Regions from separate parts of the Gordonia sp. ABKF26 genome, predicted to be linked through region 1. Evidence: predicted binding sites of a transcription regulator. Region 1 holds the regulator's gene; the other holds the start of a gene.
The links. Region 1 encodes LexA, which represses DNA repair genes until DNA is damaged. Its sites were predicted from a motif close to CGAACANNTGTTCG; they were not measured.
Positions count from the first base shown of each region.

Region 2: AB4Z55_RS15210 (DUF222 domain-containing protein) is a predicted target of LexA. The motif match lies at 6,188-6,201, and genes of this name have one in related genera.

Region 1 covers NZ_JBGCVZ010000003.1:3,566,157-3,574,169, forward strand. Annotated here, with positions in the region: gene hrpA (ATP-dependent RNA helicase HrpA) at 1-833, shown strand, start outside; gene nrdR (transcriptional regulator NrdR) at 807-1,319, opposite strand; gene AB4Z55_RS16465 (LysM peptidoglycan-binding domain-containing protein) at 1,419-1,958, opposite strand; gene lexA (transcriptional repressor LexA) at 2,201-2,905, shown strand; gene AB4Z55_RS16475 (phosphoenolpyruvate--protein phosphotransferase) at 2,883-4,592, opposite strand; gene AB4Z55_RS16480 (DeoR/GlpR family DNA-binding transcription regulator) at 4,742-5,512, shown strand; gene pfkB (1-phosphofructokinase) at 5,509-6,474, shown strand; gene AB4Z55_RS16490 (fructose-specific PTS transporter subunit EIIC) at 6,552-8,013, shown strand, end outside.
Region 2 covers NZ_JBGCVZ010000003.1:3,287,218-3,295,230, reverse strand. Annotated here, with positions in the region: gene AB4Z55_RS15230 (RNA helicase) at 1-818, shown strand, start outside; gene AB4Z55_RS15225 (DUF4333 domain-containing protein) at 1,036-1,932, shown strand; gene AB4Z55_RS15220 (5'-3' exonuclease H3TH domain-containing protein) at 1,964-2,935, opposite strand; gene AB4Z55_RS15215 (M24 family metallopeptidase) at 2,990-4,150, shown strand; gene AB4Z55_RS15210 (DUF222 domain-containing protein) at 4,511-6,157, opposite strand; gene AB4Z55_RS15205 (PPOX class F420-dependent oxidoreductase) at 6,371-6,772, opposite strand; gene AB4Z55_RS15200 (SDR family NAD(P)-dependent oxidoreductase) at 6,821-7,618, shown strand; gene cbiE (precorrin-6y C5,15-methyltransferase (decarboxylating) subunit CbiE) at 7,615-8,013, shown strand, end outside.

The DNA.
Region 1 (8,013 bases):
CGACGGTCGACGTCGCCGGGCAGCGGCTGACCCGGTACCCGACGATCGACGTGGTCGCCGATGACAAGGGCCGCCCGCGTGGCGTGATCGTCGTGGACGCGTCCTCCCCCGACGCCCGCGAGCGTCTCCGTCGTCGCGGGCTCGTCGCCCTGCTCGAACTGGCGATTCCCCCGCTGTCCAAACGCCTCGCCGGCTCACTCGATCCGGCCGAACGACTCGCCCTGAGCCTGAGTCCCTATGCGGACATCGAGGCACTGCTCGCCGACTGCACTCGACGGGCCATCCGGGACGCGACCATCGGTGTCGCCGACGCCGAGCTGGCGGCAGTCCGCTCGCCACAGTCCTTTTCGGCCTTCCTCGAGCGGATCAGGCCGCGCGTCGCCGAGGCCGCCCCGGACTATTTCTCGCTCGCCGTCGCGGCGCTCGAACGGCTGGCGCCGGTCCGCGCGGCGATCGACCGGCACGCCGGATCGCTGGCTGCCGACGACGTCGCCGAGCAGATCGACCATCTCGTGTTCGACGGCTTCGTGGCAGCCACCGCACGGCGGCATCTGGAGAACCTGCCGCGGTACCTCGACGGTGCGCGGGCACGTCTCGAGGCGCTGCCCGCGTCCGCCGCGCGCGACAAGGCCGGCGTCGCGGTCGTCGATCGCGTCGTCGAGCGGTGGGCCCAACGGCTCGAACAGGTCCCTGAGCACCGACGGGCGATCGTCGACGACGAGGCGCAGTGGCTCGTCGAGGAACTACGGGTCGGGTTGTTCGCCGAGCGTCTCGGTACCGCGTTCCCCGTGTCGGAGAAGCGCGTCCTACGAGCTCTGGACCGACTCGGCTGAGACGGGATCGGTGGTGGCGGTCTCGACACGTCCGCCACCGGACGCCGACGACTTCAGATCGTCGATCTCGCGCTGGAAGTCGTCCACCGAGTCGAACGACCGGTACACCGACGCGAACCGCAGGTACGCCACCTCGTCGAGATCACGCAGCGGACCCAGGATCGCGAGACCGACTTCGTTGCTGGGGATCTCGGCCGATCCGCTCGCGCGCACCGTGTCCTCGACCTGCTGGGCGAGTTGCGCGAGTGCGTCCTCGGCGACGTGCCGGCCCTGACAGGCACGACGCACACCGCGCATGACCTTCTCGCGACTGAACGGCTCGGTGACCCCGTTGCGTTTGACCACGGCGAGCACGGCGCTCTCCACCGTGGAGAATCGGCGCCCGCACTCCACACACGAGCGACGCCGTCGGATGGCCTGCCCTTCATCTGCGACACGCGAGTCGATGACCTTGGTGTCGTCGTTCTTGCAGAAGGGGCAGCGCATCGTGTCCTCACGCAGGTCGCGGGACGCTGGAACGCACCGAAACCGTGCGCCCGGCCGCTTCTCGGCCGGCCCCTGTGACATCGAGGATACCGCCCGGCCTCAGCGGTACCGGGGGGTGAGCAGGGGCTGACCCACCTGCAGCGCACTCGACGGCAGATCGTTCATCGCGACGATCTCGTCGATCACGATGTCGCGGGGCATCTCGGGCGCCACCCGGCCGGCGATCGTGCTGAGGGAATCCCCGGCGCGCACGTGGACGACCTCTGCGCTCACCGCGGCGGGCGTCATCGAGTCCGAATAGTTCTGACCGACGACACCGAACACCCACACGACGAACGCGAGGCCGACGCCGGCGAGGACCGCGACGGCGGTGCGGCGACGGCGACGGAACACCGCTGCATCCGGACCGACCGGCCCGCGGCCCCGGGCACCCACCGGGGAGCCGCAGTGCGTGCCGCCGACGCGTGGCGTCAGTGGCGACCCGCCCACCGGACGGTTGCCTGCCGGCCGGTTGTCGACGGGCCGAGAACCGTCGGACAGCGGGGTCCGGGTCCGGATACGGTCGGCGCGGTCGGTGCGCGCCCGGATGGTGTCGGGACGCTCGGTACGGACGGGAGCGACGAGAGTGGCGGTGCGCATGGTGCCCTCCGGGTGTTCGGTGCGGGATCTTCGGGTGTTCGGGTGTCTGGCGTTCGGTGTTCGAACTTCGATCAGATGTTCGATGCACTGATGTTCGAATTTGTAGCACGGCGCACCGACAAAGTCTCGCGACACATCGAACAAATGTTTGAGGTGCAGGTCGCACTCCGCTAGGCTCGGACGCGGCTGAACATCCCCACGGGCCATCTACCAGCACGTTCCGAAAACGAGAGGAACCGAACATGAGTGACACCGGCGATAGGCGCGGCCGAGCGCGGGGAGCCGACGACGAGGCCCCTATCGACGTCGCCGCCGCCGAGGCCTCACTCACCCCGCGCCAGCTCGGGGTCCTGGAAGTCATCCGCCGCTCGGTACGCGAGCGCGGTTACCCGCCGAGCATCCGCGAGATCGGCGACGAGGTCGGCCTGGCCTCGACATCGTCGGTCGCCCACCAGCTACGGACCCTCGAGCGCAAGGGTCTGCTCAAGAGGGATGCGAACCGGCCGCGTGCGGTCAACATCGCGCCGAGCGAATCGCCGTCGCCGGAGACCCCGTCGGCCGGCCGGCTGCCCGAGCCGACCTTCGTGCCGGTCCTCGGCCGGATCGCGGCCGGTGGCCCGATCCTGGCCGAGGAGGCGGTCGAGGACGTGTTCCCGCTTCCTCGCGAGCTGGTCGGCGAGGGCTCGCTCTTCTTGCTGCGCGTCGTGGGCGAGTCGATGATCGACGCCGCCATCTGCGACGGCGACTGGGTCGTCGTGCGGCAGCAGAACGTCGCCGACAACGGCGACATCGTCGCAGCGATGATCGACGGCGAGGCCACCGTGAAGACCTTCAAGCGTCAGGGCGCCAATGTGTGGCTGATGCCGCACAACGAGCTGTTCGATCCCATCCCGGGCAACGACGCCGTGATCCTCGGCAAGGTCGTCACCGTGATGCGGCGAGTCTGACCTCTCCCCCGACCGAACGGTCGAGCACCGCCGCGGCAGCTTCTCGCGCCGCGGCGGGGTCGGACGTGGCCAGCGCGGCGTCGGCGGCGGCGCGGCAGTCCTGGGCGGTCACCTCGCCGAGCCGAGCCCCCACCGCGGCGGCCGCGGTCGGCGCGCTGGACAGCGAGGTCACCCCGAGACCGACGAGCACGCAGGCGAGATTCGGATCGGCAGCCGCCTCACCGCACACCCCGACCGGCTTGCCCTGGCGGACACCCGCTGCGGCGACACCCGCGATCAGGCTGAGCACCGCAGGCTGCCACGGATCGGTCAATCCGGCGAGATCGGCCGACATCCGATCGGCCGCCATCGTGTACTGCGTCAGATCGTTGGTGCCGATCGACACGAAGTCCACCTCGGCGAGCACGGCCTCGGCCAGGATGGCGGCCGCGGGCACCTCGATCATGACCCCGGCGACCAGGCCCCGGCCGCGGACCTCCGCGGCGAAGGCGCGCGCCTCGGACGGCGAGGCGATCATCGGCGCCATGACCCACGGCGCGACGTCGGAACCCGACGCGGCGTGCGCGATCGCGTCGAGCTGGTGGGCTCGGATCTCGGGATGCGCCAGGGCGATTCGATCCCCACGGACACCGAGCGCGGGATTGGATTCGTCTGGGTGGGTCACGAACCTCAAGGGCTTGTCCGAGCCGGCGTCGAGGGTACGGATCACCACCTTCTGGCCGTCGAAGGCATCGAGTACCTCGCGGTAGATCGCCGCCTGCTCGTCGACCGATGGTTCGTCGGCGCGTTCGAGGAAGGCGAGTTCGGTGCGGAAGAGTCCGACGCCCTCGACCGGGTGCCCGGCGGCGGCCCGCGCCGACGATCCGTCGGCGACATTGGCGAGCACCGAGACGGCGATGCCGTCGGCGGTCTGCCCCGGACCCGTCCACCCGGCGACGAGCTCGGCGTGCCGACGATCCTCCTCGACTCGCGCCCGCGCCGTCTCCGCGTCCGGCTCCACCTCGACCCGGCCGGTCGTCCCATCGACGAGAACCGTTGTGCCGGGTCCGATCTCGGCGAGATCGGCCACGGCCACCACACACGGGATCCCCAGTTGCCGGGCGATGATCGCGGTGTGGCTGGTCGGCCCACCCAGCCGGGTGACGAGCGCGATCGTGGTCGTCGGGTCGAGACCGGCGGTGTCGGCGGGTGCGAGGTCGTCGGCGAGCAGCACCGAGGGCACCTGCGGTGTCGGCACGCCCGGTTCGGGTAGACCGAGCAGTTCGGCGAGCACGCGGTCGCGCACATCGTTCAGATCGGTGACCCGCTCGGCCATCAACCCGCCGAGTTTGGTGAACACCGCCGCGAACTGATCGGTCGCGGCGACGGCAGCGGCCTCGGCCGTGGCGCCCTTGGTGATGAGCGCGCTCGCGGCCCCGATCCACCCCCGGTCCTCGGCGAGTCCCGCGGTCGCCGCGAGCACCTCCGCGGTCACCCCGGTGTTCTGGGAGGCGCGCGTACGCAGTCGCGAGGCGACGGCGCCGGCCGCCGTGGCGAAGCGTGTCACCTCGTCGGCACGACGCTCCTCGGGGATCTCCACGCCGACGCCGAGCTTCTCCGGCGAGTGATCGGGTCGCTCGCCCGGCCACAGCGCGGGACCGTGGGCCAGTCCGCCGACCACCGGGGTCCCTGTCAGGATCTGCGCCATCGTCTTGCCTCTCACTCGACTACCGATGTGACCACCGTTACAAAAAGTGCTTGACTTGTCAACACAAACAGGCGTAAACACAATTACTACAACATGCAATCCCACACGCCTCAACAAGCGGGGTGGTCGGAACCGGAGATCGGAGCGGTGTGTACGCCGAGGAGAGACAACAGGCGATCGTCGACGAGGTGCGCGTCGCCGGACGGGCGTCGGTGGCTGCGCTCGCCGAGAAGTTCGACGTCACGAGCGAGACCGTCCGTCGAGACCTCGCCGTCCTGGAGCGTGCCGGACATCTGCAGCGGGTCCACGGCGGTGCCGTGCGCGCCGAGGTCATGCGCGCCCTGGGCGAGCTCGGCATCGACGAGCGCGAGTCGAGCCAGATCGAACAGAAGACGGCGATCGGCCGGGCGGCGATCCGTTTCCTGCCGCCGGACGGCGGTTCCGTGCTCTTCGACGCCGGCACCACGACCTACCGCGCCGCCGAGGCGACCGCGCCCGATCGGAGGCTCACCCTGTTCACCAACAGCCTGCCCATCGCCGGCCTGCTGGCCGGCACCCACCCCGACGGGCTCCATGCGCTCGGCGGACGCGTCCGTGGTCTCACCCAGGCCACGGTGGGCGTCGAGACGGTGGACGCGCTCCGCCGCCTGCGGGTCACCACCGCGTTCCTCGGCACCAACGGTCTGAGCGAGTCCCATGGGCTGTCGACTCCCGATCCCGACGAGGCGGCGGTGAAAGCGGCGATGGTCGCGGCCGCGCAACGCGTCGTGGTCCTCGCCGACAGCTCGAAGATGGATCGCGAAGACCTCTCCTCCTTCGCCGGGATCGACGACGTCGACGTCCTCATCACCGACTCCGGGATAGACCCGGCCTTCTCGGCGGCACTGTCCGCGCGCGGCGTCGAGGTCGTGATCGCATGATCGTCACCGTCACCGCGAACCCCAGCCTCGACCGCACCCTCGAGCTCGGCGCACCGCTGGCACGCGGCGAGGTGCAGCGCGCCGGTACGGTCCGCACCGAACCCGGCGGCAAGGGCGTCAACGTGGCCCGCGTCGTCGCGGCCGCCGGCCTGTCCACCCGAGCCCTGCTCCCCGCGCGGACGGGCGACCCGCTGTGTACCGCACTCGACGAACTCGGACTCCCCTACGACGCGGTGCCCGTCGACGGCGAGGTCCGCTCCAACATCACGATCGCCGAGTCGGACGGCACGACCACCAAGATCAACGCTCCGGGTGTCGCGCTGACCGCGCGGGATCGCGATGCGCTCGTCGAACTCATCCGGGCGCACGCCGACTCCGCCCAGTGGGTCACCCTCTGCGGCTCCCTCCCGCCCGGCGTACCCGACAACTGGTACCGCGCGATCGCCGACGACCTGGTCCTGGCCGGGTGCCGCGTCGCGGTGGACACCTCCGGCGCCCCGCTCCGGGCGACCGTTGCCGGTCGCGTCGACCTGATCAAACCCAACGAGGACGAACTCGCCGAACTGACCGGCGCCGACCCGGCCACGCTGCGGGAAGCCTTGTCGCGCAACGACCTCGAACCCGTGGTCGAAGCCGCGACCACGATCGCGGAACAGATCGGCGGCAACGTCCTGGCCACACTCGGAGCCGCCGGCGCCGTCCTGGTCACCGCATCGGGCGTCTGGTCGGCGACACCCCCGCCGATCGTGCCGCGCAGCACCGTCGGCGCCGGCGACTCCTCGCTCGCCGGCTTCCTCATCGCCCAGAGCACGGGGGCCTCGCCCGCGGACTGCCTCCGGTCGGCGGTGGCCTACGGCGCCGCGGCCGCCTCGTTAGCGGGCACCCAGGCCCCGACTCCCGACCATCTCGACCTCCCCGGCGTCCGGGTGACCGAACTGTCGGGAGCCGCCCGCATGAGCTGACGCCACCTTCACGGACCCGCACCGCACATCCAGTACCACCCGTTGACCCCGTACCCCCTGTCACCGAAGGACATCCCATGACCGAGCAGATCATCACCGCCCAGACGGTGAGTCTCGACGTCGACGCCGGCGGCGATCCCGCCGCCGTCATCACCACGCTGGCCGACGCGCTCGCCGCGGCCGGCCGGACCACCGATCCCGCCGATCTCGCGCGGGCCGCGCTGGACCGGGAGGCCAAGTCCGCCACCGGGCTTCCCGGCGGCATCGCCATCCCGCACGCCCGGACCGCGTCGGTGACCACGGCCAGTCTCGCCATGGCGCGGCTGTCCCGGAAGGTCGACTTCGGCGCGCCGGACGGGCCTGCCGACCTGGTCTTCCTCATCGCCGCCCCCGAGGGGGGCGCCAGCGCGCACATGAAACTCCTCAGCTCCCTGGCCCGCTCACTCGTCCGGCCCGACTTCGTGGCCTCGCTCCGCGCGGCGGAGAACGAGGAGCGAGTGATCGAACTGGTCGACGAGGCCATCAACCCCGCACCCCCCGCCCCCGCCGCTCCGGCGGCCGCAGCGCCCGCAGCTGCAGCGGTGTCGACCGCGAAGTCCGAGAGCGCACCGGCCCAGAAGGACCCGGCCCCGACCGATCCGGCCCAGACCGCGGACTCGAAGCCGCGCATCGTGGCGATCACCGCGTGCCCCACCGGGATCGCCCACACCTACATGGCCGCCGATGCGCTCAAGTACGCGGCCGAGCGGGCCGGTGTCGAGTTCGCGGTGGAGACCCAGGGGTCCTCGGCCACGACCGCTTTCGACCCGGAGGTGATCGCCTCGGCCGATGCCGTCATCTTCGCCACCGACGTCGGGGTGAAGGGTCGCAACCGGTTCAGCGGCAAACCCGTCATCGCATCCGGGGTGAAACGGGCGATCAACGAACCCGACGCGATGATCGCCGAGGCGGTGGCCGCGGGGCGCAACCCGAACGCGACGCGCGTCACCGGCGATGGGGCCGATGCCGAGTCGGCCGACACCGCAACGTCGGGCGTGGGCCTCGCGGGCCGCACGCGCCAGGCCCTCATGACCGGTGTCAGCTACATGATCCCGTTCGTCGCCGCCGGCGGACTGCTCATCGCACTCGGCTTTCTCCTCGCCGGTTACGAGGTCGCCAACACGACCCTCGACGACGGCGGCACCCTCAGCGACGGCGCCTTCATCGCCCTGAACAACAGTCTGTGGGACCTGCCGTCCGGCGGACTCCTGCAGTACCTGGGTGCGGTGAGCTTCGCGATCGGCTCGGGGGTGATGGGACTCGCGGTCCCGGTGCTCGCCGGCTACATCTCGTTCGCGATCGCCGACCGACCCGGTATCGCACCCGGTTTCGTGGCCGGCATCGTCTCGCTCGCGGTGGGCGCCAGCTTCATCGGCGCGTTGATCGGCGGCCTCATCGCCGGTGTGGTGTGCCTGTGGATCGCGCGGACCCCGGTGCCCCAGTGGGCGCGCGGCCTCATGCCGGTCGTGGTCATCCCGTTGTTCGGCAGCATGATCGTCG
Region 2 (8,013 bases), 280 kb from region 1:
CGCGCGGACGCCAGAAGAAGCGCGCCGACGCCGCCGACGACACCGAGCTCGCGCACCTTCGGCGCACCTTGCGCGCGCATCCGGCGCATCAGCTGCCGAACGGCGACGACCTGTTCCGGCTCGCCGAACGCCGTAACCGGCTGGTGCGCGACATCGTCAACGCCGAGCGCAGTATCGGGGAGCGGACGTCGACGCTCGGCGTCACGTTCGATCACATCGTCGGCGTCCTCAGCGAACTGGGATACCTCGAACGCGTCGCCGAATCGACCGAGTCCACCGGCCACACGATGGCCGTGACGGACTCGGGCAAGCTTCTCGGCCGCATCTACAGCGAGAGCGACCTGGTGGTGACCGAGTGCATCCGGGCCGGCGTCTGGGACGACCTCTCCGCGGCCGACCTCGCCGCGGTGGTCGCGGCGCTCGTCTACGAGAGCCGGCGTGACAGTTACAGCGGAGTCGACGCACTGCCGGGCAGCAGCTCGATGCGTGCCGCGATGGCGGCGACGGTGGAGATCTGGTCGCGGGTCACGGCGATCGAGCAGCGTCATCGGGTGAGTCCGACACGCGAACCCGACACCGGATTCTCGGTCGCCGTGGCGACCTGGGCCTCGGGACGCTCGCTCGGGGAGGCTCTGCTCCTGGCGGGTGAACGCGGGCAGCTGCTCTCGCCGGGCGACTTCGTGCGGTGGAACCGGCAGGTCGTGGATCTTCTCGAACAGATCCGGCTCGGGGTGGGGTCGGACACCCGCCTCGGCGGGACGGCGCGGGCAGCGGTCAAAGCGATCCGCCGCGGCGTGGTCGCCGCCGAACTCGGCTGAGCCGCCGCGCACCAGGCTGAGTCGGGAGGCCGGTCCGCGGGTGTCGGTTCACCGGACGACGCGTCCGCGGGGCACGTGCGATGTTTGCTGATAGTCCCAGGCAGCTGAGGTAACGTTCATCCCGCATTCGGTGTCGGCGTGCTCTGCCCCGACATCGCCGCGACGTCACAGTTCGCCGGCACCCGTCAGCGGGTGGACGGCCGAGTGGGAGGGATTCATGACCGACCCGTACAACCCCAATCCGTCTCACCCGAATCCGCAAGCGAACCCGGGCCCTTCCGGCGATCAGTCCGGTACGGACGGCAAGACCGAGATCGTGAACCTTCCCGGCGGCGGGCAGTCCGGCGCGCCGCAGGCGGATCCGACCACCATGGCCCCCAACCCGGCCGCGCAGAACCCGGGTCATGGTCAGCCGCAACCGGATCCGTACCAGCAGAACCCGTACCAGCAGCCTTACGGAGCACCGGGTCAACCACCGTATTCGGGCCCGGCCCAGTCGCAGCCGACGCAGGTGGGCAATCCCGGTCAGTACGGTCAACCGGGCGCACAGCAGCAGTACGGCCAGCCGGCTGCCCAGTACGGGGCACCGGGCCAGTACGGGTCCGGGGCCGGCCAGTACGGGGCGCCCGGGCAGGGTCAGTACGGCCAGCAGCCCTACGGCCAGAATCCGCAGGGCGTTGCGGGACCGAACGCCCAGAACCCCTACGGCCAGAACCAGTACGGCCAGAATCAGTACGGTCAGAATCAGTACGGGGGCGGCGACCAGTTCAGCGGGATGGCGACCGGGAAGTCGAACAAGACCGCCCGGACACTGATGTTCGTCGGCGGCGGTGCGCTGATCCTCATCGCCGCGATCGTGCTGATCACCGCGTTCCTGTTCCCCGGCTGGGCACCGAAGAACCTCGACCAGCAGGCCGCGCAAGACGGTGTGCAGAAGATCCTGACCGAGGACTACCAGGCCAGCGAGGTCTCCGACGTGCAGTGCCCGTCCGGCCAGCGGGTCGAGACCGGTGCGTCGTTCACCTGCTCGGTCACCGTGGGCGGACAGCAACAGCAGGTCACCGTCACGTTCATCGACGACGACGGACGCTACGAGGTCTCGCGCCCCAGCTGATCGAACCTGAGCCGGCTGGCACGTAGAGGCCTCAGCCGGCCTGCGGCCATCCGAGGGCCTTCGCCAACCGCCCGACCGACGCCCCGATGCCGAGTTCCTCGACGAGCTCGGCGAGCGCCGCGGGATCGGCGGGTTCGGCCGGCAGGACGTCCGAGCCGCTGTCGATGGTGTCGGCGTCGGTACGCACCGAGACGACGATGCGTGCCGCCTGCAGGTAGTCGACCGACGCGAGCAGTGACTTCCGGCTCCGGGTGGGCACCGACGACGACGGGTCGGCGGCGGCCGCCTCCAGGGCGTCGAGGCTGCCGTACTCGGTGATCAGCTTCGCCGCGGTCTTCTCACCGATACCGGCCACACCCGGCAACCCGTCCGAGGGGTCACCGCGCAACATCGACATCTCCGCGTAGCCGATCCCGGCGCGGTCGACCGGCACGCCGTACTTCTCGGCAACTTCCACCGGACCCATCATCTCGGCTTTCGCCAACCCTCGGCCGACGTAGAGGACGCGCACCGGTACCGGATCGTCGGCGACCACCTGCAGCAGGTCCCGATCCCCGCTGACGACGATCACCGGATCGTTCGCCTCGTCGTAGGCAAGGGTGCCGATCACATCGTCGGCTTCACATCCGACGGCGCCCGAGGTCGCGATGCCCGCCGCTGCGAGAACGGCCATGATCATGTCGACCTGCGGGGTGAGCGTGTCGGGCACCTCTTCGACGTCGACCTCCCGGCCCTCGACATCGGTGCCCCCGGCCTCGGTGTCACCGTCGGGGACCGCGACGCGATGGGCCTTGTAGGTGGAGATCAGGTCGGTGCGGAACTCCGGGCGCCAGTCGAGGTCCAGACACACCACCAGGCGCGACGGACGTTCGCGCACCACGAGATTGGCGATGGTGTCGACGAAACCGCGGACCGCGTTGACCGGGCGTCCGTCCGGACTCGTCATCTTCTCCGGGAGGGCGAAGAACGATCGGAACCACAGGCTCGCGCCGTCGAGCAGCATCAACGAATCCGTCACCCCCACACTCTGTCATGAGTCGGCGGTAGTGTTCGTCGCATGGCATCTGGGAACGGAGCAGCACGGGTCGCGACATCGGGAGTGGGGGCCGCACCGCTCTTCGGCGCGGAGGTGTACCGGGACCGGGTCCGCCGTGCCGCCGACCTCACCCGCGCCGCAGATCTCGACGCGCTCGTCGTCGCACCCGGACCGGACCTGCGCTATCTGGTGGGATCGCGGGCGGAGACCTTCGAACGGCTCACGGCGCTCGTGATCCCCGCGGCCGGTGACCCGCGACTGGTGATCGCGCGGCTCGAGGTCCCGTCGCTATCGGCCTCGGCGGTGGGCGATCTCGACATCGAGGTGGCCGACTGGGTCGACGGTGACGACGCCCACGCGCTGGCGCTGACCGGGTTGCCGCCGCAGCCGCGCATCGCCGTCTCCGACTCCATGCCCGCCCTGCACGTGATCCCGCTCGCCCGGCACACCGGCGCCACACCGCAATTGGCGACCGACGTCCTACGCGAACTCCGGATGATCAAGGACGCCGCGGAGATCGACGCTCTCCGCCGCGCCGGCGCCGCGATCGACCGCGTGCACGCGCGAATGGGCGACTGGCTGGTCCCCGGACGCACCGAACGGGAGGTCGCCGCCGACATCGCCGCCGCGATCCTCGAGGAGGGGCACACCGAGGCGGCGTTCATCATCGTCGGGTCCGGCCCCAACGGCGCCGATCCCCACCATGAGTTCTCCGACCGGGTCATCGAGCGGTCCGACATCGTCGTGGTCGACATCGGTGGTCCGGTGGAGCCGGGCTACAACTCCGATTCCACGCGCACGTACTGCTTCGACGATCCGCCCGCCGACATCGCCGATGCTTACGCCGCACTGCTCGAGGCGCAACGCGCGGCCGTGGCCGCTGTCCGGCCCGGGGTGACCGCGTCGTCTATCGATGCCGCGGCGCGCGATCTGCTCGCCGAGCGCGGCCTGGCCGAGCGGTTCATCCACCGCACCGGGCACGGCATCGGGCTGTCGGTGCACGAGGAGCCCTACATCGTCGGTGGCAACGACATCCCGCTGCGGGCCGGCATGGCGTTCAGCGTGGAGCCGGGCGTCTACGTCTCCGGCCGATGGGGTGCCCGGATCGAGGACATCGTCGTCGTCACGGAGGATGGCTGCGAGTCCCTCAACAACCGCCCACACGAACTCGTCCGGCTGTAAGTCGCGGCTGGTGTCACGCGACATCGACTCATCTGCACCCTGACCAGCGCGATAGGGGTGTTTGAGCAGTTCGGCACCGACTTCCGACGACGATGGCCGTGCGGTTGAGTCGTGGACTCGTCGTGTGGCCAGGGGTACCGCCTCACCGCTGGTCGAGCCGGCACCGAGCGCAGCCGCCGGGCCGAGCAAGCGACGAAGGAGCGGGTCGAGGTCGAGGAGCCGAGTCGAAGCCACGCGCCACAACCACCCCATTGCTGGTTGAAGACACTGGCGAATGTCGTTTCGGCTGCCGGACTTCGGTCCAGGTCAGTCGGTCGACTTGAGGTTCGTTGGTGTGATGGGTGTCGCTCCGGGTGCAGGTCAGAGGTCGGCGAGAAGCGTCATCAGATGCGCCTCCACGAGCGACGGGCAGGGCATCGGTGGTCCGGGCCGTGGTGGGCGGACGTCGATGACGTGGCTGGTGGTCAGCCATGAGCGGCGCGCGTCGTGGGGGTGTGGCGTCTCGGGGCGTGCTTGATCGCCGGGCTGCGTTGGCGGTCCGTGGATCTCGGCGCGTATGTCGCGTAGGTGTGCGGCGAACTGCCGGGGTATGTCGGGCCGGCGGTTGATGCGTTCGGGGTTGGGTGGCGCGCCGGGTTCGGCGTTCAACCGCCAGAGGCAGCGGCCTTCGTCGGGTCCGGACCGTTCGATGCGGGTGGTGTACTGGCCGGGCTGGTCGCCGACCATCCGGTTGTGCCGCGGGCAGGCCGGGGCGAGGTCGTCGATGTCGGTGAGACCACCCTTGGCCCAATCCTTGTGGGCGTGATGGAGTTCGACCTGGGTGGCGGGTTGATCGCAGCCGGGAGCCGAGCACACCTCGCCGTCGGGGCGGGCGAAGGACACGAGACGTTGTTCGCGGGTGGCCAGACGCTTGCCCCTACCGAAATGCAGCGGCACCGCGGTGGCGTCCTTGAATACTGCCAACCATGGTTGAACGTCGCCGGCCATCGCGATCAGGTCGGGGATGGGCAGCAGGGTGCCGGTGGCGGTGGTCGCGAGCCCGGCTTCACGGATCAGGTCGCCCAGATCGGCTTTGATGATCAGATGGGCGGGCAGGCCGCGGTGCGACTTTCCGAGAATCCCGTCTGAAAAGCCAGCGGTGAGTGCGGCGTCGAGCGCATCGTGATTCGTCTGGGCGAGGGTGCGGCCGTCACGATCGGCTGCGAGCGCGAGCGCGAGGGCGTCGGGGTCGGCGGTGCCGGCGGGTCCGCTGGGTGAGGCGGGGTCGTCGGGGTTGTTGAGTCCGGGTTTGCCCCAGACGGCGAACATCATCGTGAGTCGGGCGGCGAGTTCGGGGGTGAGGGTGCCGGAGATGGTGGCGGTGCCGTCGGCTCGTTGGCGTCCGATCCACAGGTTGCGGCGTCGTTTCTGGTCGGTGTCGTCGGACGGTGTGCCGTCGGGGTCGAGGTGGGCGAGGAGCCGCGCGCCGAGTTGGGTGATGTCGGCGGGGCTGTGGGCTTCGGCGATCTCGGCCATCTGACGCTCGGCAGCGACTTTCACATCATGCTCGACGGCGTGGGGGATCTGGTCGAGGACATCGAGGGCGGCCTGCACGTGTGCAGAGCCAACCGCTCCCGCAGCGAACGCCTCAGCGAGGCAGGGGTGTTCGGGCGGTAGGACCTCGCCGCCGAGGCTGGTGCGGGTGGCGGTGGCGTCCATCTGCTTACGACGCCGCACAGGGTTGGAGACCCGCAGCCGGTGGGTCATGAACTGCATGAGTGTCCTGCAGCCGGACTTGCGGGGTAGGTCACGAGCCTCGACCTGATCGATCTGCCGGTCACCGGCGACGGTCAGTCGTGCGATGGCACGTTCGGTATCGGCTGCCACGTCGGCCAACTCGGTATCGGTACACGGCGACAAGTCCACAGTCTGCAACTCATCGAGGATCGCATGCAGCTCTGTCACCAGCTCGACGGCACGCGTCTTGGGCGCTGCCGAATCGCCTCCGACGGGTGTGGTGTCGGCCATGACGGCCACCTCCCCCGAGACCCGTTGCTACGAATGTACGTTCGAGTGTACACGCGATCGGAGGATCAGGACAGGCGAAAAGTATTGTCTGGCTACTGATCTGACGGCCGCATAGCGCAGTAAGGTTGTCGGTGACGTGTGATAGAGGCGGGAACCCCGTCGACGACATCCACGCCCACGGCGAGCAGAATCCGACCTCACATGCTAGCGGCGCTAGCTGAACAACGACGCGGACCCCAGGATCCGGCTCACACTGATCTCGATCACCACGCGGCGCGGATTCGGCCTGGGTTCCCGGTATCGCTGCGCGTAGCGCTGCTCGGCCTCGCGCACGTGGTCGGGTTCGCGGCGGACCGTCGCGGGTCCCTCCAGGGTCAACCACCGCGGGCCGTCGACATTCGTGACGGCCGCGTAGGCGCCACGCTCGGCGTTGCGGACCTTCTGATTGCCGTCCGAGGTGATGACCCGTGCCAGTCCGGCCTCGGGATCCCACGTGAAGCCGACGGCGACGGCGTGTGGCGTGCCGTCGGCGCGCAGCGTGGTGAGGGTCCCGAGGTGGCGTTCGGTGAGGAACGCGAGCGCATCGGATCCTAGGTCGGCGGCGGTGCGAGGCATGACCCCACGATAGAGGTCGGTCTCGGGGCCGGTGCGATACTGGTGGTCATGTCATCACGCAGCAACGGGGCATCGGCGCGTCCGGACGCCGACCCGGCCGGCACCCTCGTGCTGTTCGGCGGCCGCAGTGAGATCGGCGTGGCCACCGCCGCGCGTCTCGCTCACGGGCGGACCGTCGTGCTGGCGGCTCGTCGCCCCGACGACCTGGCCGACGAGACGGCTCGCCTCCTCGACGCCGGGGCGGTGGCGGTGCACACCGTCGCATTCGACGCGAACGACACCGACTCCCACCCCGCACTCGTCGAGTCACTGGCGCAGCGGTACGGGCCGATCGGGATCGCGATCGTCGCGTTCGGCATCCTGGGGGACCAGGCCCGCGCCGAAACCGATGTGGCACATGCGCTTCAGATCGCCCACACCGACTACTACGCCCACATCAGCGTGCTCACACCGCTCGCGTCCGTCCTGCGCGCTCAGCGCTCAGGCACGATCATCGTCTTCTCGTCGGTCGCGGGTATCCGGGTGCGCCGTGCCAACTACGTCTACGGCTCGACGAAGGCCGGACTCGACGGGTTCGCGAGCGGTCTCGCAGATGCGTTGCACGGCACCGGCGCCCGCCTGCTGTTGGCCCGTCCCGGGTTCGTGGTCGGCGCGATGACCCGCGACCTGATGGAGTCCGGAGTGAAACCCGCACCGCTGTCGCGCAATCCCGAGCAGGTGGCCGACGCGGTGGCGCGCGCCTTCCACAAGGGACGCGGCGAGGTCTGGATCCCGGGTGTGCTCCGCCCCGTGTTCTTCGGGATGCGCCTGCTGCCACGCGCCGTGTGGCGGAGACTTCCCCGATGACGGCCCCGGATACAACTCACGGGTCGCCACCCGCATCCGAGTTCGTCGTGATCGGAATCGGTGCCGATGGTTGGCCCGGACTCGGCGAGACGGTGCGTGACGAGTTGCGTCGTGCGCAGGTGATCTACGGTGCCGCACGACAATTGGCGCTCCTCGACGGCGCTGCATCCGAACTCGGCGCGCAACTGCGACCGTGGCGGTCACCGATGTCGGAACACCTGGCCGAGGTCGTGGCGGGCGCCGGGAGCGCAGCGAGCGGGCCAATCGAGGACGGCACCGCGCACGCGGGCATCGTCCACATCCTGGCCAGCGGCGACCCGATGTTCCACGGGGTCGGCGCCAGCATCATCGGCCGCGTCGGCGCGGACCGGGTGCGGGTGTATCCGGCGGTGTCC